DNA from 4 places in the Vibrio vulnificus NBRC 15645 genome. Region 3 is predicted to be linked to each of the others. Evidence: predicted binding sites of a transcription regulator. Region 3 holds the regulator's gene; each other region holds the start of a gene.
The links. The regulator CRP, encoded in region 3, controls carbon source genes, mostly activating them, when cyclic AMP is high. The targets are predictions, from matches to a motif close to TGTGANNNNNNTCACA.
Positions count from the first base shown of each region.

Region 1: a site for CRP is predicted at 3,950-3,965, ahead of recB (exodeoxyribonuclease V subunit beta). Genes of this name have one in related genera too.
Region 2: a site for CRP is predicted at 1,737-1,752, ahead of gltB (glutamate synthase large subunit). Genes of this name have one in related genera too.
Region 4: a site for CRP is predicted at 3,276-3,291, ahead of deoD (purine-nucleoside phosphorylase). Genes of this name have one in related genera too.

Region 1 is NZ_CP012881.1:2,278,883-2,284,123, forward strand. It holds gene recC (exodeoxyribonuclease V subunit gamma) at 264-3,752, shown strand; gene recB (exodeoxyribonuclease V subunit beta) at 4,062-5,241, shown strand, end outside.
Region 2 is NZ_CP012881.1:1,020,798-1,026,038, forward strand. It holds gene AOT11_RS04630 (sensor domain-containing diguanylate cyclase) at 1-460, opposite strand, end outside; gene mnmL (tRNA modification radical SAM protein MnmL/YtqA) at 502-1,458, opposite strand; gene gltB (glutamate synthase large subunit) at 2,008-5,241, shown strand, end outside.
Region 3 is NZ_CP012881.1:1,789,826-1,795,066, reverse strand. It holds gene AOT11_RS08360 (YheU family protein) at 1-191, shown strand, start outside; gene AOT11_RS08355 (phosphoribulokinase) at 320-1,189, shown strand; gene crp (cAMP-activated global transcriptional regulator CRP) at 1,432-2,064, shown strand; gene AOT11_RS08345 (DUF1338 domain-containing protein) at 2,189-2,980, opposite strand; gene astD (succinylglutamate-semialdehyde dehydrogenase) at 3,192-4,649, opposite strand; gene astA (arginine N-succinyltransferase) at 4,667-5,241, opposite strand, start outside.
Region 4 is NZ_CP012882.1:52,949-58,189, forward strand. It holds gene phrB (deoxyribodipyrimidine photo-lyase) at 1-1,236, opposite strand, end outside; gene AOT11_RS16085 (MerR family transcriptional regulator) at 1,245-2,051, opposite strand; gene AOT11_RS16090 (YbgA family protein) at 2,041-2,994, opposite strand; gene deoD (purine-nucleoside phosphorylase) at 3,410-4,120, shown strand; gene AOT11_RS16100 (lactate dehydrogenase) at 4,171-5,241, shown strand, end outside.

The sequences.
Region 1 (5,241 bases), 490 kb from region 3:
TTTTGAATCCCATAGCGAGTTATAAATAAAATTGATAAAAACGAGCAGAAGTATAAAACAGTGTTTTTTAACTTTAAAGACGTGAAGTGTGTCACATTTGGTACGGAAGTGTAAGTTTCTCCTGACAATGCCTTTTGCTGACAAACTGACCAAGAATCGCTACCGATATAACCTTTCTGGAAATCAGTGAGTTAGAACTATGTGGCCACTCAGCGAGCTGTGCTAAGCTAACGCTTAGTGATTGTCTTTCCGGAAGCTAACTCGTGTTTACTGTCTATCACTCCAATCAAGTGGATGTGCTCAAATCTCTGTTGGTGGAACTGATTCGCCTCAATCCTTTGCAAAATCCCTTCGACAAAGAGCAGATCTTGGTACAAAGCCCTGGTATGTCTCAATGGTTGAAAATGGAACTGGCGAAAGAGTTTGGCGTGGCTGCAAACATCGAATTTCCGCTACCCGCGACATTTATCTGGGATATGTTTACCCACGTTTTGGCGGATGTGCCAAAACGCAGTGCTTTCAACAAAGAAGCGATGACGTGGAAGCTGATGCATTTGTTGCCGCAGCAACTTGCACTGGCGGAGTTCTCGCCCTTAGCTCGCTATCTTCAGGACGATGAAGAAGGTGCAAAGCTTTACCAACTGTCGGAAAAAATTGCCGATATTTTTGATGGTTATTTGGTGTATCGCCCTGAATGGATACGTGATTGGGAAGCGGGGAAGGCCGTGGCTGAGATTGGTGATGAGCACCCTTGGCAGCCCATGTTGTGGCAAGCGCTGTATGACCATACCGTCGCGCTTGGGCAATCGCCGTACCATCGCGCCAACTTATACGAACACTTCATTGATAGCTTAGACAACTACACGGGCCAGTTTGAACACTTGCCGCAGCGCTTGTTTGTTTTCGGTATTACCTCATTGCCGCCACGCTACATGGACGCGCTGAAAGCGCTCGGCCAGCATATTGACGTGCATCTGATGTTTACCAACCCTTGTCGATACTATTGGGGTGAAGTGCGCGATCGAAAATTTCTTGCTCGTTTGGCGGCAAAGCAGCGTCAGCACCTTGTGTGGCAACAAGATCATTCGCAGCTTCAGGGACAAAGTGAGCAGCTGAAAGGCAGTATTGAAGACAACCTTGTTGATGAACTGCATACCGAGGTGGTGGGCAACAGTTTGTTGGCTTCCATGGGCAAACTTGGCCGTGACAACATGTACTTGTTGTCTCAGTTGGAATCGCATGAGATTGAAGCGTTTGTCGATATCGACCGAGATTCGCTATTGCATCAACTGCAAGCCGATATCCTCAACTTGGAGGAGCACCAAGATGACGACCATATCGAGAGTAGCCATCATAAACCGCTCATCGAGGCGAATGATCGCTCTTTGAGCCTGCACGTTTGCCACAGCCCAATGCGTGAAGTGGAAGTGCTGCACGATCAATTGCTGGCGATGTTCGATGCCGACCCAACACTCAAACCGCGCGATATTATCGTGATGGTGGCAGACATCAATGCTTACAGCCCAGCGATTCAAGCGGTGTTCGGTAACGCACCAGGTGAGCGATTCATTCCCTATTCCATTTCGGATCGAACCGCCGACCAAGAAAGCCCGATTCTCAATGCGTTTTTGACTTTAGTGAATCTGCCACAAATGCGCTGTTTGGCGTCAGAGCTGTTGGAACTGCTAGAAACCCCCGCGATTTTGCAGAAATTCTCCTTGAGTGAAACGGAGTTCCTGCAAGCAAAACAATGGGTGGAAGCGTCGGGTATCCGTTGGGGGCTGGATGAGCAGACCGGATGTGAGTTTGACCTACCGCAGACAAAACAAAACACCTGGCAGTTTGGTATTCAACGCATGTTACTTGGCTACGCGATGCCAGAATCGGCTGGCTTGTTCCAAAGTGGCGACGAATGGCTCGCACCTTACAACGAAGTTCAGGGAATGGGGGCGGAGCTGGCGGGCAAACTGAGCTACTTCATTGAAAAAGTTCGCAGCTATCGCCACGCCTTAGCTCAAGCGCAAAACATTGACGCATGGCGACAGCAACTACACGGTGTCTTGGCGGATTTCTTTGCCGTCGACTTGGAAGGCGAAGTGGCGTTGAAATCGATTCGCGATACGTTGGGTCAGCTAAAAGAACAGTTGAGTGATGCGGCATTTGAGGCGGAATTATCACCGAGTGTGATTCGTCAATACCTGCTCAATAAACTGTCCGGTAGCCGTGTAAGTCAGCGTTTTCTTGCTGGACAAGTGAATTTTTGTACCTTGATGCCGATGCGTTCGATTCCATTTCGTACCGTCTGCTTATTGGGGATGAACGATGGCGTCTATCCACGCAGTGTGGCACCGGAAGGATTCGATTTAATTCATGGCCGCGCCAGAGCGGGGGACCGCTCTCGCCGCGACGATGACCGCTACTTGTTCCTAGAGGCTCTCTTGTCTGCGCAGCAAAGTGTTTACATCAGCTATGTCGGACGTTCCGTGCAAGACAACACCGAGAAAGTGCCGTCGGTGCTGGTGGCTGAGTTGATGGAGTATTGCCAGCAAAACTACTGTTTAGCGGGAGATGAGCATCTCGGTGTGGATGAATCTGGTGCGCGCCTATTAAAGATGATCACCTGCGAGCATCCCATGGTGCCATTTAGCCCCCAAGCGTTTTTAGGCGAACCTCCAAGCAACGCGAAAAGCTATGCCAAAGAGTGGATTCCAGCGGCCCAGCAGCAGAGTGAAGGCCAAATGCCATCGCAGCAAAGTGCGCCATTTTATCAAGCCCTTGACGATTATTTACTGGGTGCCACGTTCCCGCTTGAACTGGATCTGGTTGAGTTGCAACGTTTCTGGCGACTGCCAGTGCAGTACTTCTTCAATCGCCGTTTGAAAGTCGTTTTCGAGCCACCAATGGCCGTGATGGCCGATGAAGAGCCGTTTATTTTGGATGGACTCAACAGCTTCCAATTGCGTGAACAGTTGCTGCATCGTCTCTTATCGGATGAAAACAGCACGCCTGACATGGCACAGCCGCTGATTGAGGAAGTACGCAGTGAATTGCGTGCTCAGGGCAAGTTGCCGATCGGTGCCTTTGGCGAGTTGGAATTTGATACTAACCGCGTGCAAGCTGAAGCATTAATGGAAAAATTAACCGGGCTATCTCACGCGGCTTTGGATGATCTCGAAGTGGATCTGGCCTTTACGCCAGTTGGTGAAGGCAAAACGATTCATTTGAGCGGTTGGTTAACACAGCACTATCAATCTGGGTTACTGCGTTATCGCAGTGGCAAAATTCGCTCTCAAGATTACTTAGCGGGTTGGATTGATCACCTTTCGATGTCGGCTATGGGCGTTGCCAAAGTGACGCATTTGATTGGCTACGACAAGAAAGAGGGGGTTGTGCACCTCAAATACCCGGCGATGGCGGATGCTGGCCAAGCCAAATCCTTGCTTAACGAATTGATCCGCCTGTATATCGAAGGCATGACCCAGCCTTTGGCGTATTTCCCCAAAACCGCATTGGCGGCCATCGAAGCTGGCATAAGCCGCGGGCAATGGAATGATGATGAAGAGAAAGCGTTGAAAAAAATGGCGGATACCTTCAATGATGGTTTCTTGGGCGCAGGGGAAGGCGCAGACAGTTACATCAGTCGTATTTGGCCAAAATGGAATGATCAACTGGCCCATCAAGTGCGTTTGATGAGTAGTTTGGTGCTGCAAGGGGCAAGATTGTCCGTTGTGGATGCGTCAGAGGAAGCATAAACGATGTCGCTCAACGTCAACAATGGGATAAAAGCGCTGCAATGGAGAGGAAGTAGGGTGGCCGCCAGAAAATCATTATCGTGTAGGGCGTTTGCTGTACGGCCACAAGGTCAGAGGGACCATGATTCGGTTGAGTGGTTCGTGTCGAACCCTTTGATCTCGTGAGGCGCATACTACCCAGAGCGGCGAGGATGTTCCGTGAGTAAGATCCCACAACATCCTAATATTTAGAGAGTTAAGATAAATTCATAGCGTTTTTAAGGTTTGATCACAGATCAAACAGCAGATGATCCGGAGACAGTGAGTAAGATGACGCACAAGCCTGAGCCAACCCCGTTACAAACCATGACCTTTCCATTACATGGCGCAAGGTTAATTGAAGCGTCGGCGGGGACAGGTAAAACTTTCACCATTGCTGGATTGTATTTGCGCTTACTGCTTGGGCATGGCAGTGAAGAGACGCGTCATCAAGCTCCACTGACGGTGGATCAAATCTTGGTCGTGACCTTTACCGAAGCCGCAACCGGTGAGCTGCGTGATCGCATTCGTGCGCGTATTCATGATGCGCGTTTGGCGTTTGCTCGAGGACACAGCCAAGATCCCATCATTGAGCCGCTGCTGCGTGACTTTCCCGATCACAAGCAGGCTGCCGCTATTTTGCTGCAAGCCGAAAGGCAGATGGACGAAGCGGCGGTGTTCACTATTCACGGTTTTTGCCAACGGATGCTCACGCAAAATGCGTTTGAATCCGGCAGCCGTTTTAACAACGAATTTGTCACCGATGAAAGTCAGTTAAAAGCGCAAGTGGTGGCCGATTATTGGCGACGCAATTTCTATCCCTTGCCCACAACATTGGCCGGTGAAGTGCGCCAGATTTGGGGTTCACCCGCGGCGTTGTTGAGCGACATTGGCCGTTATCTCACTGGTGCGCCATTGGCGCTGAGCGTCAACGCGATGAGTGGTGATCTTGCGGCGTTGCATCAAGAAAACCTGCAAAAAATTACGCAGCTCAAAAGTGCTTGGCGAGCGGCGCAGCCTGAATTGCAAACGCTCATAGAACAATCTGATATCAACAAACGCAGTTACACCAAAAAGTCATTACCAGAGTGGTTAGATACGGTGAATCGCTGGGCGGAAAGCGACACGTTTGATTACCACTACCCAGATAAGCTGGCCAAATTTGCTCAAAGCGAGCTGCTGGCCAAAACAGCCAAAGGCACTGCGCCAACGCATCCGCTATTTGAGCAAATTGACGCGTTTTTGGCCAACCCGGCTAGCTTAAAAGCCCCATTGTTGGCACACGCGATTGAGCAATGTCGCGCATGGCTGGCCAAAGCCAAAGAGCAGAAACAGCGTTTGTCATTTGACGATTTGTTAACGCGTTTATCCGCGGCGATCGATCAAGATGAAGCGCAGTTATTGGCAAGTCGAATTCGTACTCTTTACCCCGTTGCCATGATTGACGAGTTCCAAGATACCGACCCTTTGC
Region 2 (5,241 bases), 770 kb from region 3:
GATCGTCCATATGACGAGAGCGATTCGAAGGATTTAATTGGATATTCAGTAGCCAGCAATGCTGGCCACGGTAGTAAACTTTGCGACCACTTAACGCCACGTCAAGATGCTCGTGTTCCGATGCTTGCCAGGCAAACGCAAGCTGACTGAACTGACGACCAGAGAGTGAGGTTAACGAGTTGGACAACTGTTCAATGGCGAACGTCGCCGGAAAAAGATACGTTCGGTTTAGCTGGCGAACACCAAGCTGCTGCATCGCTGCATTGTTTGCCAGTAGCACATGCTGCCCAGTGAGATCGACCAATAAGACAGGGGACATCAAATCGAGAATCAGCGTATCAAGCTCTCGTTGATAACGAAGATGCAGCAGCCGAACCACAACATAGCCTAACACCGCCATTAAAATAATCGCGCCGTAATGTTCTGCGAGGTGTGCTATCCATGCAAACTGCTTGTCCATTCTCACTCTTAGATGAATTGTGTGTGCGGCGACTATACCAACTATTGAGGGTGAATTCCGCTTTTTAATTGCGGTTTAGTATAGACAAAAGAATGGCCAAGCGCACTGCCCTGTCCGCCATGCTGAGCAAGGTATTGACCAATTTCAGTCATGGCTAACCAGCGATTTTCACACCATAAAGGCGATAGCAATGTCGGACGACGAGCGGCTGAAGAGACTCGGTGGAAAATCACCTCTGGCGGTGTTCGGCGAATCATTTCGCAGGCAATCTCGACATATTGCTCTAATTCTGGTGCTTCCAACTTACCCGCACGCCAAGCTTTGGCCATGGTGCTGCCTTCGACAATATGCAAACCATGTAGTTTTATGCCATCCGTACCGACCTCAATCACTTTTTCTAAGGTGGCAAAGTTATCGTCTGGAGACTCTTTTGGTAACCCAACGATCAAATGCGTACATACTTTGATGCCCAAGGCTCGAGCTCGCTGAGTGATCTCTGCGTAGCATTCAAAATCGTGTCCACGATTGATCCGCTTTAAGGTGTCATTGCTGGCCGTTTGCAGCCCCAACTCCAACCAAATTTCATAACCTTGCTGCACGTAATCCGAGAGCAGCTCTAACACCGAATCAGGCACACAATCTGGGCGAGTCCCTACGCAAAGACCGACAATATCCGCGGCTTTCAACGCTTCTTCATACATGTTTTTCAGCACCTGCACTTCAGCATAGGTACTGGTGTAGGCTTGAAAATAGGCTAAGTACTTTTTCGCGCGATGCACTTCTCCCGCTCGCTCGCTCAATTGCTCTCGAATACTTTTGACTTGAGCTTGCTCATCAGCGAACGATGCTACATTGCAGAAAGTACAGCCACCACGGCCAATCGTGCCATCGCGATTTGGGCAGCTAAAGCCCCCATGAAGCGTCAATTTATGCACTTTTTCTCCATATCGACGCTGAAGATCCTGACCAATCGTATTCACTAGCTCATGTAATTGCATTGAAAACCACCAATTGAAAACCGCAATCAATCTCACTACGGTTTCTGTAAATTAATTACACACCTGCAAGAAAAAACACAAAATTTTAGTAAATTCAAACGAAGCTTTTCATGGCAAAAATCAATAAACATGCATAAATAAAAGAAAAACGGGCCAATGTTGCATATTTGTTAAACGCAAAGTGCATTTTTAAACAAGAATCTTGCCTAACTCTGGTTACTTTTCGTTGCATTCCTTAGTCACAAAATTGTAGGATACTTACACATAACCGTCATTTTTGTGAGCTTTATTACAAAATCAAATGCGGAATATGTCTGCGATAAGCCACTCCAACCTATATAAATCACTAAAAAGTGACCAATAAAACAGGCTTATCACCAAGGATTGTTTTTCCCACAAAATTTTTCCTGTGGGATACGGAAAGGACTCAAAATCAACCCCCTCTGGTTGATTGCGATTCAAAACTATAAAGGACAAGGGGCTCAACCCGAGAATGCGATCTCATCGTATTGGTGTTGCTGCGCCTTCTAGAACTGGAAGGAAGTATCTATGGTAGATAGAGAGCAAAGTTCGCAAGGGCTTTATACTCCTGAGCTAGAGCATGATGCCTGTGGTATCGGTTTTGTCGCTCATCTCAAAAACCGCAAATCCCATCAGGTTGTGACACAAGCTCTAGATATGCTAGCTCGCATGGAACACCGTGGTGGTCAAGGTTGCGATCCATGCAGTGGCGACGGTGCGGGTATTTTGCTGCAAAAGCCTCACGAATTTTTGTTAGAAGAAGCGGTCAAGCTTGGTATCAAGCTGCCTTCTTTTGAAAAATATGGTGTTGGTGTCGTTTTGTTCCCGAAAGACGAATACAAACGCGAACAATGCCGTGACATCCTAGAACGCAATGCAAAACGCCTTGATTTGGACATCATTGGCTATCGTGTCCTGCCAACCGACAATTCGATGATTGGCGCCGATCCGCTGAGCACAGAGCCTCAATTTGAGCATGTGTTCATTTCTGGCGGCCCAGGTACCTCACCTGAAGAACTTGAGCGCAAACTATATGTGCTGCGTAACTACACCGTACGCGTTTGCCTTGAGAGCGTTTCGAATATCGGGGATGACTTCTACATCAACTCGATGTCATACAAAACCTTGGTCTATAAAGGTCAGCTAACCACTGAGCAAGTACCTCAGTATTTCCAAGACCTACAAAACCCGACCATGGTCACCGCACTGGCTCTTGTGCACTCTCGTTTCTCTACCAATACTTTCCCGAAATGGCGCTTGGCTCAACCTTTCCGTTACATTGCGCACAACGGTGAAATCAACACGGTTCGCGGCAACCTTAACTGGATGAAAGCACGCGAAGCGATCTTAGACTCTAAGCTCTTCACGCAAGCTGAGATCGACATGCTATTGCCGATCTGTCAGGAAGGTGCTTCTGACTCTGCAAACTTTGACATGGTGTTGGAACTGCTGGTGCTTTCAGGCCGCAGCCTACCGCACGCGCTAATGATGATGATTCCTGAAGCGTGGCAAGAAAACAAAACCATGGATCCAAAACGCCGTGCCTTCTATCAATACCATGCCAACATCATGGAACCGTGGGATGGCCCTGCGTCTGTTTGCTTTACCGATGGTGTGCAAGTCGGTGCAACATTAGACCGTAACGGTCTGCGCCCTTCACGCTATACCGTAACCAAAGACAACATGCTGATCATGGCGTCTGAATCTGGTGTTGTGGAAATCCCGCCAGAAAACGTGGAATACCGTGGCCGTTTGCAGCCAGGGCGTATCTTCGTTGCCGATCTCGAGCAAGGCCGCATCATTTCCGATGAAGAAGTGAAAGATTCGATTGCCAACGCTCAGCCGTATGAACAGTGGGTAACGGATAATCTACTAAGCCTCAAATCACTGCCAGATGCCGATAACGTCCACAGCCAACCGTCACCAGAGCGTCTACTGCATCGCCAGCAAGCGTTTGGCATCAGCGCAGAAGAAGTGAATGAGATCATTCTGCCGCTGGCACAAACCGGCTATGAACCCCTTGGTTCGATGGGTGCTGACTGGCCAGTTGCGATCCTATCGCATCAATCTCAGCATTTAGCTAACTACTTTAAGCAGTTGTTTGCTCAGGTGACTAACCCGCCGATCGACCCGATCCGCGAGCGTATGGTGATGTCACTCAATACCTACATCGGTAAAGATCAGAACTTGCTGGCAGAATCACCGGTTCATTGCCGTAAAGTAGAACTTGAGTCTCCAGTGATCTCAAACGCTGAGCTCGAAAAACTGCGTGCTATCGACAACGAACACTTACAAGCAAAAACGTTAGACATCGTCTTCCAAGCCAACGAAGACGCTGGCAAACTGGAACGCGCACTCAAACGTATTTGTCAGTACGCGGAAGATGCTGTGATCGATGGTTACTCCATCATCCTACTGACTGACCGTGCCGTAAACTCTAACCACGCAGCGATTCCCGCGATGTTAGCAGTGGGAGCGGTTCACCATCACCTGATTCGTAAAGGGCTACGCGCCAAATGTGGCATCGTAGTGGAAACGGGTGATGCGCGCGAAACACACCATTTCGCCACGCTCGTGGGCTATGGCGCTAATGCTGTGAACCCTTATCTGGTCACTGAAACGATCGTTGATCTACAACGTCGTAAAAAGCTGGATGCCAACGTGTCGGTTGAAGAGTACTTCAACAACTATCGTAAAGGGGTGAACGGCGGCCTATTAAAGATCTTCTCGAAAATGGGTATTTCGACGCTGCAGTCCTACCACGGTGCGCAAATTTTTGAAGCCCTTGGTATCAGCAAAGCGGTGGTCGACAAATACTTCACCGGTACCGTTACGCGTATTCAAGGTTTGACCTTAGACGACATCGCCAAAGAAGTCTTAGTGCGTCATCGCGTAGGCTACCCAACTCGTGAAATCCCAATTCAAATGCTCGATGTGGGCGGCGTTTATCAGTGGAAACAACGTGGTGAAAAACACCTGTTTAACCCTGAAACCATTCACCTGCTGCAACACTCTACTCGCAACAAAGATTACGCAGAGTTCAAGAAATACGCGGCAGAAGTAGATCGCCAAGGTGACAACGCCGTTACCCTACGTAGCCAACTTGATTTCGTGAAAAATCCTACAGGTTCAATCCCAATCGATGAAGTAGAACCCGTAGAGAGCATCGTCAAACGTTTCGCCACCGGCGCAATGTCGTTTGGCTCTATCTCTTACGAGGCACACTCGACTCTAGCGGTCGCGATGAACCGCCTCGGCGCGAAATCGAACTCCGGTGAAGGTGGTGAAGATCCCATTCGCTTCTCACCAAATGAAAATGGCGACTCAGAGCGCTCTGCGATCAAACAGGTTGCTTCAGGCCGTTTTGGTGTTACCTCTTACTACCTCACTAACTCTGATGAAATTCAGATCAAGATGGCACAAGGGGCAAAACCGGGCGAAGGTGGTCAACTACCGGGTGACAAAGTCGATGATTGGATTGGTGCAACACGTCACTCCACTCCTGGGGTTGGTTTGATTTCACCACCGCCACACCATGATATCTACTCAATCGAAGATTTGGCTCAGTTGATCTACGACTTGAAAAACGCCAACCGTAAAGGCCGTGTCAACGTTAAGCTGGTTTCGGAAGCTGGCGTAGGGACAATTGCTTCTGGCGTGGCAAAAGCGAAAGCGGACGTGGTTCTGATTGCCGGTCACGATGGCGGTACCGGTGCATCACCGATTTCGTCGATTCGTCACACAGGTCTACCTTGGGAACTC
Region 3 (5,241 bases):
TCAGCCCTGAGGCGCTGAGCAATTTGATTCGCGAGTTTGTGCTGCGTGAAGGCACCGATTACGGTGAAAGTGAATACTCACTTGAAGAAAAAATCGCACAAGTACAGCAGCAGTTGGAATGCGGCGAAGCGGTGGTGGTTTTCTCTGAGTTACACGAAACCGTGGATATCCAGTTAAAACAAAAATTCTAGCTGCTCCACACTTTACCGAATCCCATCCCATGACAAGCAAAGTGAACGTGCTATAGTGGGACAAACGATTGCTCCGCGGGAGGCCGATTCCCGCTCAACAGGTAAGTTTGAATACGACAAGGTCTGTCATGTCTGCAAAACACCCAATAATAGCCGTCACGGGTTCATCCGGTGCCGGCACCACCACCACCTCCGAAGCTTTCCGCAAGATGTTCAATATGATGAGCATCAAGCCCGCATGGGTCGAAGGGGATAGCTTCCACCGTTTTACGCGCCCAGAGATGGACGTCGAAATTCGTAAGGCAAAAGAACAAGGCCGTCATATCAGCTATTTTGGCCCTCAAGCCAACGATTTCCCAGCTCTAGGCGAATTTTTCCGCCAATACGGTAAATCTGGCACTGGTGAAGTGCGCCGCTATCTGCACACTTTTGACGAAGCGGTACCCTACAACCAAATGCCCGGCACTTTTACCCCATGGCAAAAGCTACCCGAAAATACCGATGTGCTGTTTTATGAAGGGCTGCACGGTGGCGTCGTGGATGGCGAAGTGAATGTCGCGCAACACGTCGATTTCTTGATAGGCATGGTGCCGATCGTCAACTTAGAGTGGATACAGAAATACGTGCGAGATACCCGAGATCGCGGTCATTCACGCGAGGCCGTGATGGATTCGATTGTGCGCTCAATGGACGACTATCTGAATTACATCACACCGCAATTTTCTCGTACTCACATCAACTTTCAGCGAGTCCCAACGGTCGACACCTCCAATCCGCTCAACGCCAAAGGTATCCCAAGCCTTGATGAAAGCTTTGTGGTGATTCGTCTTAGAGGAATCAAAAACGTTGATTTTCCATACCTACTGGCGATGATCGATGGCTCGTTCATGTCACGCCACAACACCCTTGTGGTGCCGGGAGGAAAAATGAGTTTTGCTATGGAATTGATTGTGCAGCCTATCCTGCAACAATTGATTGAAACGGGCAAAATTGGATAAAAACCCAGCGCAGAGAGCGATTACTTTTCATACCGTGATCATGTGCACAGTTTTGCTTAAAAAATCCGATACTCGGCACGATTAAAATCAAGAAATCGTTTTCGAAAAAGGATACTATTTCAAACCGAAACACAAGATAGCTTGCAGCCTTAGTTAACAGCTCTTATTCTAGGAAGCCAAGATTAAGGCTTCGCTAAAATATGGATAGCGGCAAGCGTACCCTGCAGAGGAAGTGAGATATTATGGTTCTAGGTAAACCTCAAACCGATCCAACACTAGAGTGGTTTCTTTCACACTGTCATATTCATAAGTACCCATCAAAAAGCACGCTAATTCATGCGGGCGAAAAAGCAGAAACGCTTTACTACATCGTAAAAGGTTCTGTTGCGGTACTGATTAAGGATGAAGAAGGTAAAGAAATGATCCTTTCTTACCTAAATCAAGGTGACTTTATTGGTGAACTAGGCCTGTTTGAAGAAGGCCAAGAGCGTACCGCTTGGGTTCGCGCAAAATCTCCTTGTGAAGTCGCGGAAATCTCATTCAAGAAATTCCGTCAGCTAATTCAGGTAAACCCTGACATCCTGATGCGTCTATCTGCTCAGATGGCAAGCCGTCTGCAAGTGACCAGCCAAAAAGTGGGTGACTTGGCATTCCTAGACGTAACTGGTCGTATCGCTCAGACGCTATTGAATCTTGCTAAACAACCAGATGCGATGACACACCCAGATGGCATGCAGATCAAGATCACTCGTCAAGAAATCGGTCAAATCGTTGGCTGTTCTCGTGAGACAGTAGGTCGTATCTTGAAGATGCTCGAAGAGCAAAACCTGATTTCTGCACACGGCAAGACTATCGTTGTTTACGGTACTCGTTAATTTCCATTAGCGATGAACAGTTTCAAAAGCCACTCATGGCAACATGAGTGGCTTTTTTGTGTCACAGAGACGGCAATTGAGAGCCGTGAGCGACTCTGTTAACCGCTTCTGTTAACCAGTCCTATTAACCATTAGTGCTTTCGAAAATCTTATCGGCAGAAGCTTCTACAAACCCTGGGTAAAGCTCACCGTTGTCCATCGGGTAACGCTTGGCGAACTCGTAGAAACCACCAGGAACGATTTCACTGCCCTCGCTAAAGTGCACCGCCACTTTGTCGGCCATGGTCGAGGATTGCTCGAGCAACACCTCTGGCGAGCCTTTGACTTCACCACCCACTTCATTAATGACAAAACCTGCGTTGCGTAAGTGATCATTCACGCCTTTAACCGAGTCCAACGCCTTGAGCTGATTAACACTGACGGTAAAGTGATTGGCACCATAGCCATGAGCCGCCAACCAAGACGCGTATTCACTTTCTTGTGCTAGGGTTTGGTAATCAGCAAACGACAGCTCCCATAAGCGGCCACCGTGTAAAAATGCACAGTCCTCTAGGCGAGAGGCGTCGACTTGCGCCACCAATTTTTCGACGATGGCTTGCAACGCCTCCGAGCATTCATCCACTTTGAGCGCGCTGATAAACACTTTAGGTTGGGTAGGGTCGGGATGCTCAAAGTGCTTGGCAATCAACTTTTTGCTCTTAAACAGGTAATCACCACACGCCACATAGCCAAGGTCTAGAAATGGCTTAGCTAGCGTCTCAATACCCAGCGGAGCAACATTAAATGTGCGCAAAGCGATGTGGTCGTTAATCAATGGCTCGTCTTCTTCAAGCAGTTGATGAACTTTTGCAGCGGAAGGACACAAACGTTGAATATAGTCATTCCATAGCGATTGAAAGAGAACAGCTGGCGTCATAACGCCTCCTTGTTGTTGTAGATTCACGTTGTCAGTTATAGCGTAAATGGAAAAATGGCGATGGCGGTTGCAGTCCAGAGTACAACCGACATCGCCATCAACCTGTGACGGCGATGACCGAGGTGTAAAAACCTCACTTATCACTGGGCAACAGTGACTCAGGCTCGATCCCACTGCGCCCTTGGGCGACTAACGCACCCTTATTATTATTTTACAGTTCGACGCCTGGGCTTAACGTTGCAGGGAGTAATGTCTCCTCCCCTTCCATCGAAGCCATTGGATAGGCACAGTAATCCGCGGCGTAATACGCACTGGGGCGCAAGTTGCCCGACGCACCAGGGCCACCAAACGGTGCATCACCGCTCGCACCCGTTAGCTGACGGTTACGATTGACGATGCCAGCACGAATATGGTCAACGAAGTATTGCCACTCACCATCATCGGTTGACACCAAACCGGCCGATAAACCAAAGCGGGTATCATTGGCGAGCTCAACCGCTTGCTCTAGTGTTTGATAACGTACCACTTGCAGCAATGGGCCAAAATATTCTTCATCGGGCAACTCGGCAATGTTGGTGACATCGATAATACCCGGCGTGACAAATGCCGCCGTACCCGCTTTGGCTTCAATCAAGCTCTCTCCACCAAGCGATTGCAGGTTGGCTTGCGCCGCCAAAATGAAGTTTGCAGCAGCCATCGAAATCTGTGGTCCCATGAAAGGAGCGGGTTCTGCAAATGGCTGATCAACGCGCAACTTCTTGGTCGCTTCGACCAAGCGGGTGATCAGTGCATCGCCTTTCTCACCCAATGGGATGTAGAGACGACGCGCACAGGTACAGCGCTGTCCTGCACTGATAAAGGCCGATTGGATAATGGTGTAGACGGTGGCATCAAGATCGCCATAGTGATCGGTGATCACCATAGGGTTATTGCCCCCCATTTCAAGTGCCAGCATCTTGCCCGGCTGACCGGCAAACTGGCGATGCAATAAGTGGCCTGTGTTGGCGCTTCCCGTAAACAGCAAGCCATCGATGCCTTTCGAGTCTGCCAATGCAATGCCCGTTTCCTTGCCACCTTGTACAAGGTTGATCACCCCTTGCGGCAACCCAGCTGCTTGCCATAGCTTCATCGCAAGCTCACCCGTCCACGGGGTTTGCTCGGAAGGTTTGAACACCACCGTGTTCCCTGCCAGTAGTGCAGGCACAATGTGGCCATTAGGTAAGTGACCTGGGAAGTTATACGGGCCAAAAACCGCCATCACGCCAAGCGGGCGGTGACGCAAAACAATCTGATTGCCTGCCGCTTCTTTTTGCGACTCGCCAGTACGCTCATGGTATGCACGAATCGAAATGGCAATTTTACCCGCCATTGCCGCCGCTTCAGTGCGCGTTTCCCAAAGGGGCTTGCCGGTTTCTTTGGCGATCACTTGGGCGATCTCTTCACTGTTCTCTTTCACTTGCTCAGCAAACGCCAACACCACTGCTTCTCGTTCGGCAACGGACAATTTTTTCCAACCAACAAACGCTTGGCGCGCAGCTTTGACCGCCATCTCTACTTGTTCAGCCGTGGCTCCCTTGCCTCGCCAAACAACCTGATTGTCATACGGGGAGAGAGAGGTAAACTCTTCACCTAAACCTTCGACCCATTCACCTGCAATCCACTGTGTCATCATCTCTTCCTTTCTGTTTACTGCGGCAACATGCGTACGTAGTGACCATCTTCAACGTTCAACGCTTCGGCGACGGCTGGAGATAAAATCACGCTTGATGTTGCAGGGTCATACGCTGCTTTGGCGGCAGTCGCACGAAAATCCTCAAATGAAGTATTGGCAATTAAGAACGCTTTTGAGCTCGAATGCTCACTGATTCGCACTTTCGCACGCACGGAATGGCGCACCGATTCAATATTGCGTAAATCGCATTCCACCGTTGGACCACCATCGAAAATGTCGACGTAACCACGGTTGGTAAACCCCTCTCTTTCCAGCAACTTCAGCGCAGGTCTTGTGTTGTCATGCACTTGACCAATCACCGCTTGCGCCTCTGGGCTCAGCAGGTTGATGTAGATCGGCAGCTTTGGCATCAAGTCGGCAATAAAACCTTTCTTACCGATGCCCGTGAGGTAATCCGCCATGGTGAAATCGATTGAGAAAAAGTGCTCTTGCAGCCACTGCCAAAATGGCGAGTTGCCTTGCGCATCAGAAACACCGCGCATTTCGGCAAAAATGGTTTGAGAGAAACGGTGCGGATGCTCTGCCATCA
Region 4 (5,241 bases), on a different replicon from region 3:
GCCATTCGGGTCAAACTTCTCTCCCTGCGTAATTGGGTTGAAGATCCGAAAATAAGGTTGACCGTCACACCCTGTCGAGGCACACCATTGCCAGCCTCCATTGTTGGCCGCAAAGTCACCGTCCACCAGTTTCTGCATAAAGTATTGCTCGCCCAGCCGCCAGTTGACGTGCAAATCTTTGGTGAGAAAACTGGCCACGATCATGCGCAAGCGATTATGCATCCATCCCGTTTGGTTGAGTTGCCGCATCGCTGCATCCACAATGGGGTAGCCTGTTTCCCCTCGGCACCAACGTTCAAACCAGTCCGGTTTTGCTGGCCATAGCAGATGTTTTTCCCACTCGACAAAGCCCTGCCCTTTGACCAACTTGGGCTCGAAATGAATCAGGTGATGATAGAACTCACGCCAAATAAGCTCACTCAACCACACTTCACGACCATTCGACAGATAACTTTGCTGCCAATACAGTCGTGCAATACATTGCCTGACCGAAATGGCGCCAATCGCCAAATAAGGGGACAGCACGCTGGTGCCTGCCGTGGCAGGGAAATCTCGTTGCTCGTGATAGCGATCCACTTCCTCATGGCAGAAGCGTCTTAACGTCTCACGAATCTGTTGAGAATCAACAGACCATGCCTCGCTGCTTTCTCGTGGGTAGCTAAACGGCGCCTGCTCATGCCAAAGTGATGATTGCAGGGCTTCAGGCAATACAACCGGCTGCGCCGCTGAGGTTTTGATGATCTGTGGAGGAACAAACGATTTCAGCCACGCTTTTTTAAACGGTGTAAAGACTTTGAAATAGTCCCCCTGTTTATTCAACACACTGCCAGGTGCCTGCACACACTTATCTTCGACATCGAGGGCACCAATCTCTGATGATGCGAGCTGATTGATTAACTGTTCATCACGAACACGCTCATTGACTTCATATTCGCGGTTAAACACCACTTCACTAACCGCCAATTGTTCAGCCCAGCTCGCAACGCGTGTTGCGCTTTGTGCGTAGTCATCCACTTCGTCGTACAACAGCGGGATGTTGAGCGCGTTGAGTTCTTCCGCCAGCACCGCCAAACGCCGCGCAATGAGATCGGCCTGCATAGGCGCCATGTGATGATCACGCCATTGCAAACGGGTGGCCACAAAACAGGCAACCACCTCTTGTGAAGTCGCAATAGCATGATTGAGCGCTGTGTTGTCCACACTGCGCAAGTCTCTGCGTAACCAAACCAGCTTCATTACCATCCCTACCCAAACTGGAGTCGAGCCAGAACATCGCTCAACGTAACTTTGTTGTTATCGAGCATGGACTTAACCATGTTCATCTGTTTCTCTTGCAACGCTCGATGCGAGAAAATATGCACACGCTGATAGTGTTCGGTGACATCAGCAAAATCGAGCCCAGAAAGATCTTCCACTCCATCAATCAAGGTGACATACCAACCTTGTTCGCTTAACGTCACTGCCTCCATCCATCCCGCAATAAAATCGCCGCCTTCATAGGAAAGCAGTAGACACTTGCCTTTACTGGCCGCTTTCCGCTCTGCTTCAACAATAAAGGTGAGACGAGTATGCAGCATAGAACGAAGTAAGCCTTTTTGTAGGCTACGAGTGGTGCTTTTAACCCGTTCCAATGCCGTCATGACCGGATATAAGAACTGATCGCAAACCACCGAAAATGGATACTCTTTCAGAACCGTATTGAGCACCGACTCAGCCTTGCCTGCGTTCAGTACAGACAGAGCCGTCAACATTCGTTCGACTTCATCTAACTCACGACTCTCCGCTGCCAACGCGCCTTCGGCATCGGGGTTTACCAGCAGATCTTTCACCTTGCCGATGGCAATACCTTTAGCGAGCCAACCCTGAATTTCGCGAATCATCTCGATATTGTCTTCACTGTAGAGTCGATGCCCTTTCTCAGTACGTTCGGGTTGAACTAAATTGTAGCGACGCTGCCACGCCCTTAAAGTGACCGGCTTAACCCCCGTAATCTCAGAGACTTCGCGAATCGCATACCACTTTTCTACTGCATTTTCTTCATTACAAACCATAACGTAATTTCAACTCTTGTGGATAAGGCTTGAGGTATTTTTGGCTTTCCAAATAGCCATCAGGATGGGTATTGAGATAGTGGCGAATCAAGGTCAATGGTGCCAACAGTGGCAGCATACCTGTGCGATAATCATCGATCACTTGCGCCAACTCGCTTTTCTGCTCTTTGTTCAGTGCCGTTTTAAAATAGCCTTGAACATGCATCAACACATTGGTGTTGTTTTTACGGCTTGCTCGATGGGTTAGCGCGACCATCAACCCTTGACGGTATTCAACAGCAAACTCGTTGATATCATAATCGGCTATTTTGGCTACCAAGCGGCCCAAGGTTTTATAAGACTCTGGATGATGCGCCATCAAGGTCAGTTTGTAGCGAGAGTGGAACTCGACGATGCTTTTGCGCGACAACTGATTCAGCACGTTGGTATTAAAATCATGCAGGCAATAAACACGAGTGACGAAATTTTCACGCAGCACAGGATCGTTCAGGCGGCCATCTTCTTCCACCGGCAACCAAGGCATTTTGCGCATCAGAGTTTGGGTGTACAAACCAACGCCTTCTTTCTCCGCGCCATGAGCTTTGTAGACCTTGACCTTCTCCATGCCACAGGTGGGTGATTTTGCGCAGACAATGTAACCACTTAAAGAGTGTGCCATTAATCGATCAACTTGCTGCTCAGAGTAAGAGAGCATCTGCTCAGTGTAATCTTTGTCAGGGTTCTTTGTTTCCACCATCGCGATTCGTTCTTCATTCGAAATAAGGCGAATCGTCGGGCGCGGTACAGGCATTCCCATCCCCACCTCAGGGCAAACCGGCACAAAGGAGAAGTGTGGCATCAGTTCCTGCACCACAAAACGACTCTGTTTATGTCCCCCATCAAAACGGACTTGATCACCCAACACACATGCACTGATACCGATCTTTAGTGTAGAAGAACTCATGCTCATCACCCTTGTACAAAAAAATTACTTGTACAATTTATAGCAAGCAAACTTGAGTTGTACAAATATTTTTTTTGTACATATCTAGGAAAAATCCACAATTAACGTTACTAAACCATGTCATAGGTTATTAACATGTAACAAATCACCCATAAGTTGCGACGCTCCCACCCCCTCCCAACGCCCCTGTGACGCACTTCAAGCATGGCAAATCGATTGCCCCTTAAGTTTCAACATTTTTAGTTATCAATCGTGGTTATAAATGTATAATCAGGAGCTTTTGTGAGCCACCTCTCATGGAATGGCGAATTATCTAGCTAGTATTGCCTCAACGAACGAAAACAGTTTCAACAGAATTGGTAATTTGACTCTGTTTTTGATGACAATTACCTCAATAGAAATATTGGAGAATACTATGGCAACCCCACACATCAACGCACAACCAGGTGATTTTGCAGAAACCGTACTTATGCCAGGCGATCCGCTACGCGCTAAGTACATCGCAGAAACTTTCTTGGAAGATGTAAAACAAGTTTGTGACGTTCGTAACATGTTCGGCTTCACTGGCACTTACAAAGGTAAAAAAGTGTCTGTTATGGGCCACGGTATGGGTATCCCATCTGCATGTATCTATGTTCACGAACTGATCGCGGAATACGGCGTGAAAAATGTTATCCGCGTTGGTAGCTGTGGCGCGGTGCGCGACGACGTTAACCTGATGGACGTTGTGATCGGCATGGGTGCTTCGACGGATTCTAAAGTAAACCGTATCCGCTTTAACGATCACGATTTCGCTGCACTGGCGGATTACGGTCTATTGGAAGAAGCCGTTAAACAAGCACGTGCGCAAAACGTACCAGTAAAAGTCGGTAACGTATTCTCTGCGGATCTTTTCTACACACCAGAAGCAGACATCTTCGAGAAGATGGAAAAACTGGGCATCCTAGGTGTGGATATGGAAGCGGCTGGCATCTACGGTGTGGCTGCGGATCTGAAAGCAAAAGCACTGACTATTCTGACTGTTTCTGACCACATCATCCGTGGCGAGAAACTAAGCTCTGAAGATCGTCAGAAGTCGTTCAACGACATGATGAAAGTCGCGCTAGAAACAGCAATCAATCTTTAAGTTTTTTGGCTGGGTTCGCCCAGCCACCGAATAATCCCGAGGGGGCGATCGTGTCTAACGGCGAACTGCCAAAAGACGCAGATGGGTTACAACTCAACTTTTGTAAAACATTGGCGTGTGACAACTTTGGTCTGAGCGATGCAAAACGATACGTTTTGCAACATGCGAACCCTAAGCGTCCAGCGATGGTCTGTCGTGAATGTGGAGCTTTCCCCCCCTTACTTAACAACCGTGAAGTGTTGAATGAGCTGCATCGCTTACGTCAACTTCACAGTGATGGTTTGCCAGCGTGTCGCAACGACGACTGCGCAAACTTTGGCCTTTCTGTTCATACCCACAAACATCTCTACCATGCCTTTGGTTACAGTGGTGATCGCCAACGCTATCGCTGCAAAGCATGCCAATCCACGTTTGTCGATAAATGGTCTGGCGCCAACAAAAAGCTTCAGTTTCAAGAAAACTTAATGGGCCTGTTGTTCACCGGTTACTCGGTGCGCGAGATTTGCCGTAAACTGGCCATCAACCCAAAAACGTTTTATGACCATGTTGAACACATTGCCAGCCGTTGCCGCCGTAAATTGGCAACGATTGATGCGCGATGGGTCAACCATGCGCTCAATTACGAACTTGCTTCTCATTACCAACGTTTGCAACCCAATAGCGACAATGGTGTCTATTGGATGGCCACAGGCGATGCGCATTCTGGCTATATTCTTTGCCAACATGTGAACTACTCTGCCAAAGAAGAGCCACTAGGTACGGTTGATCACAACCCTTACGAAGCGATTTCACGTTTTGTTTCTCCGCAATACACCGCAGAGGCAAAAGAGCCAGAAAACACACCTTCTGACTATCTGCGTGAACGTATCGACCAGAAATACCAAACCATTTTGGCCCGCGGCAACGTTGAAGATCCAATGGGAAATATGGCAACCTTCAACTACCCGACGAAAGGCGCCGTAGTTCGTCCGCCTTACACCTCTTATGCGCATTATTTGCATGTGCTGGATATGTGTAATGAAGCTGGACGCGTCTCACTTTACATGCCACAAGATCCACTATTGCGCTCTGCGGCCCTGAGTGTTTGCCTCCCTCGAATCCAAAGTCAAAATGTTGACCTA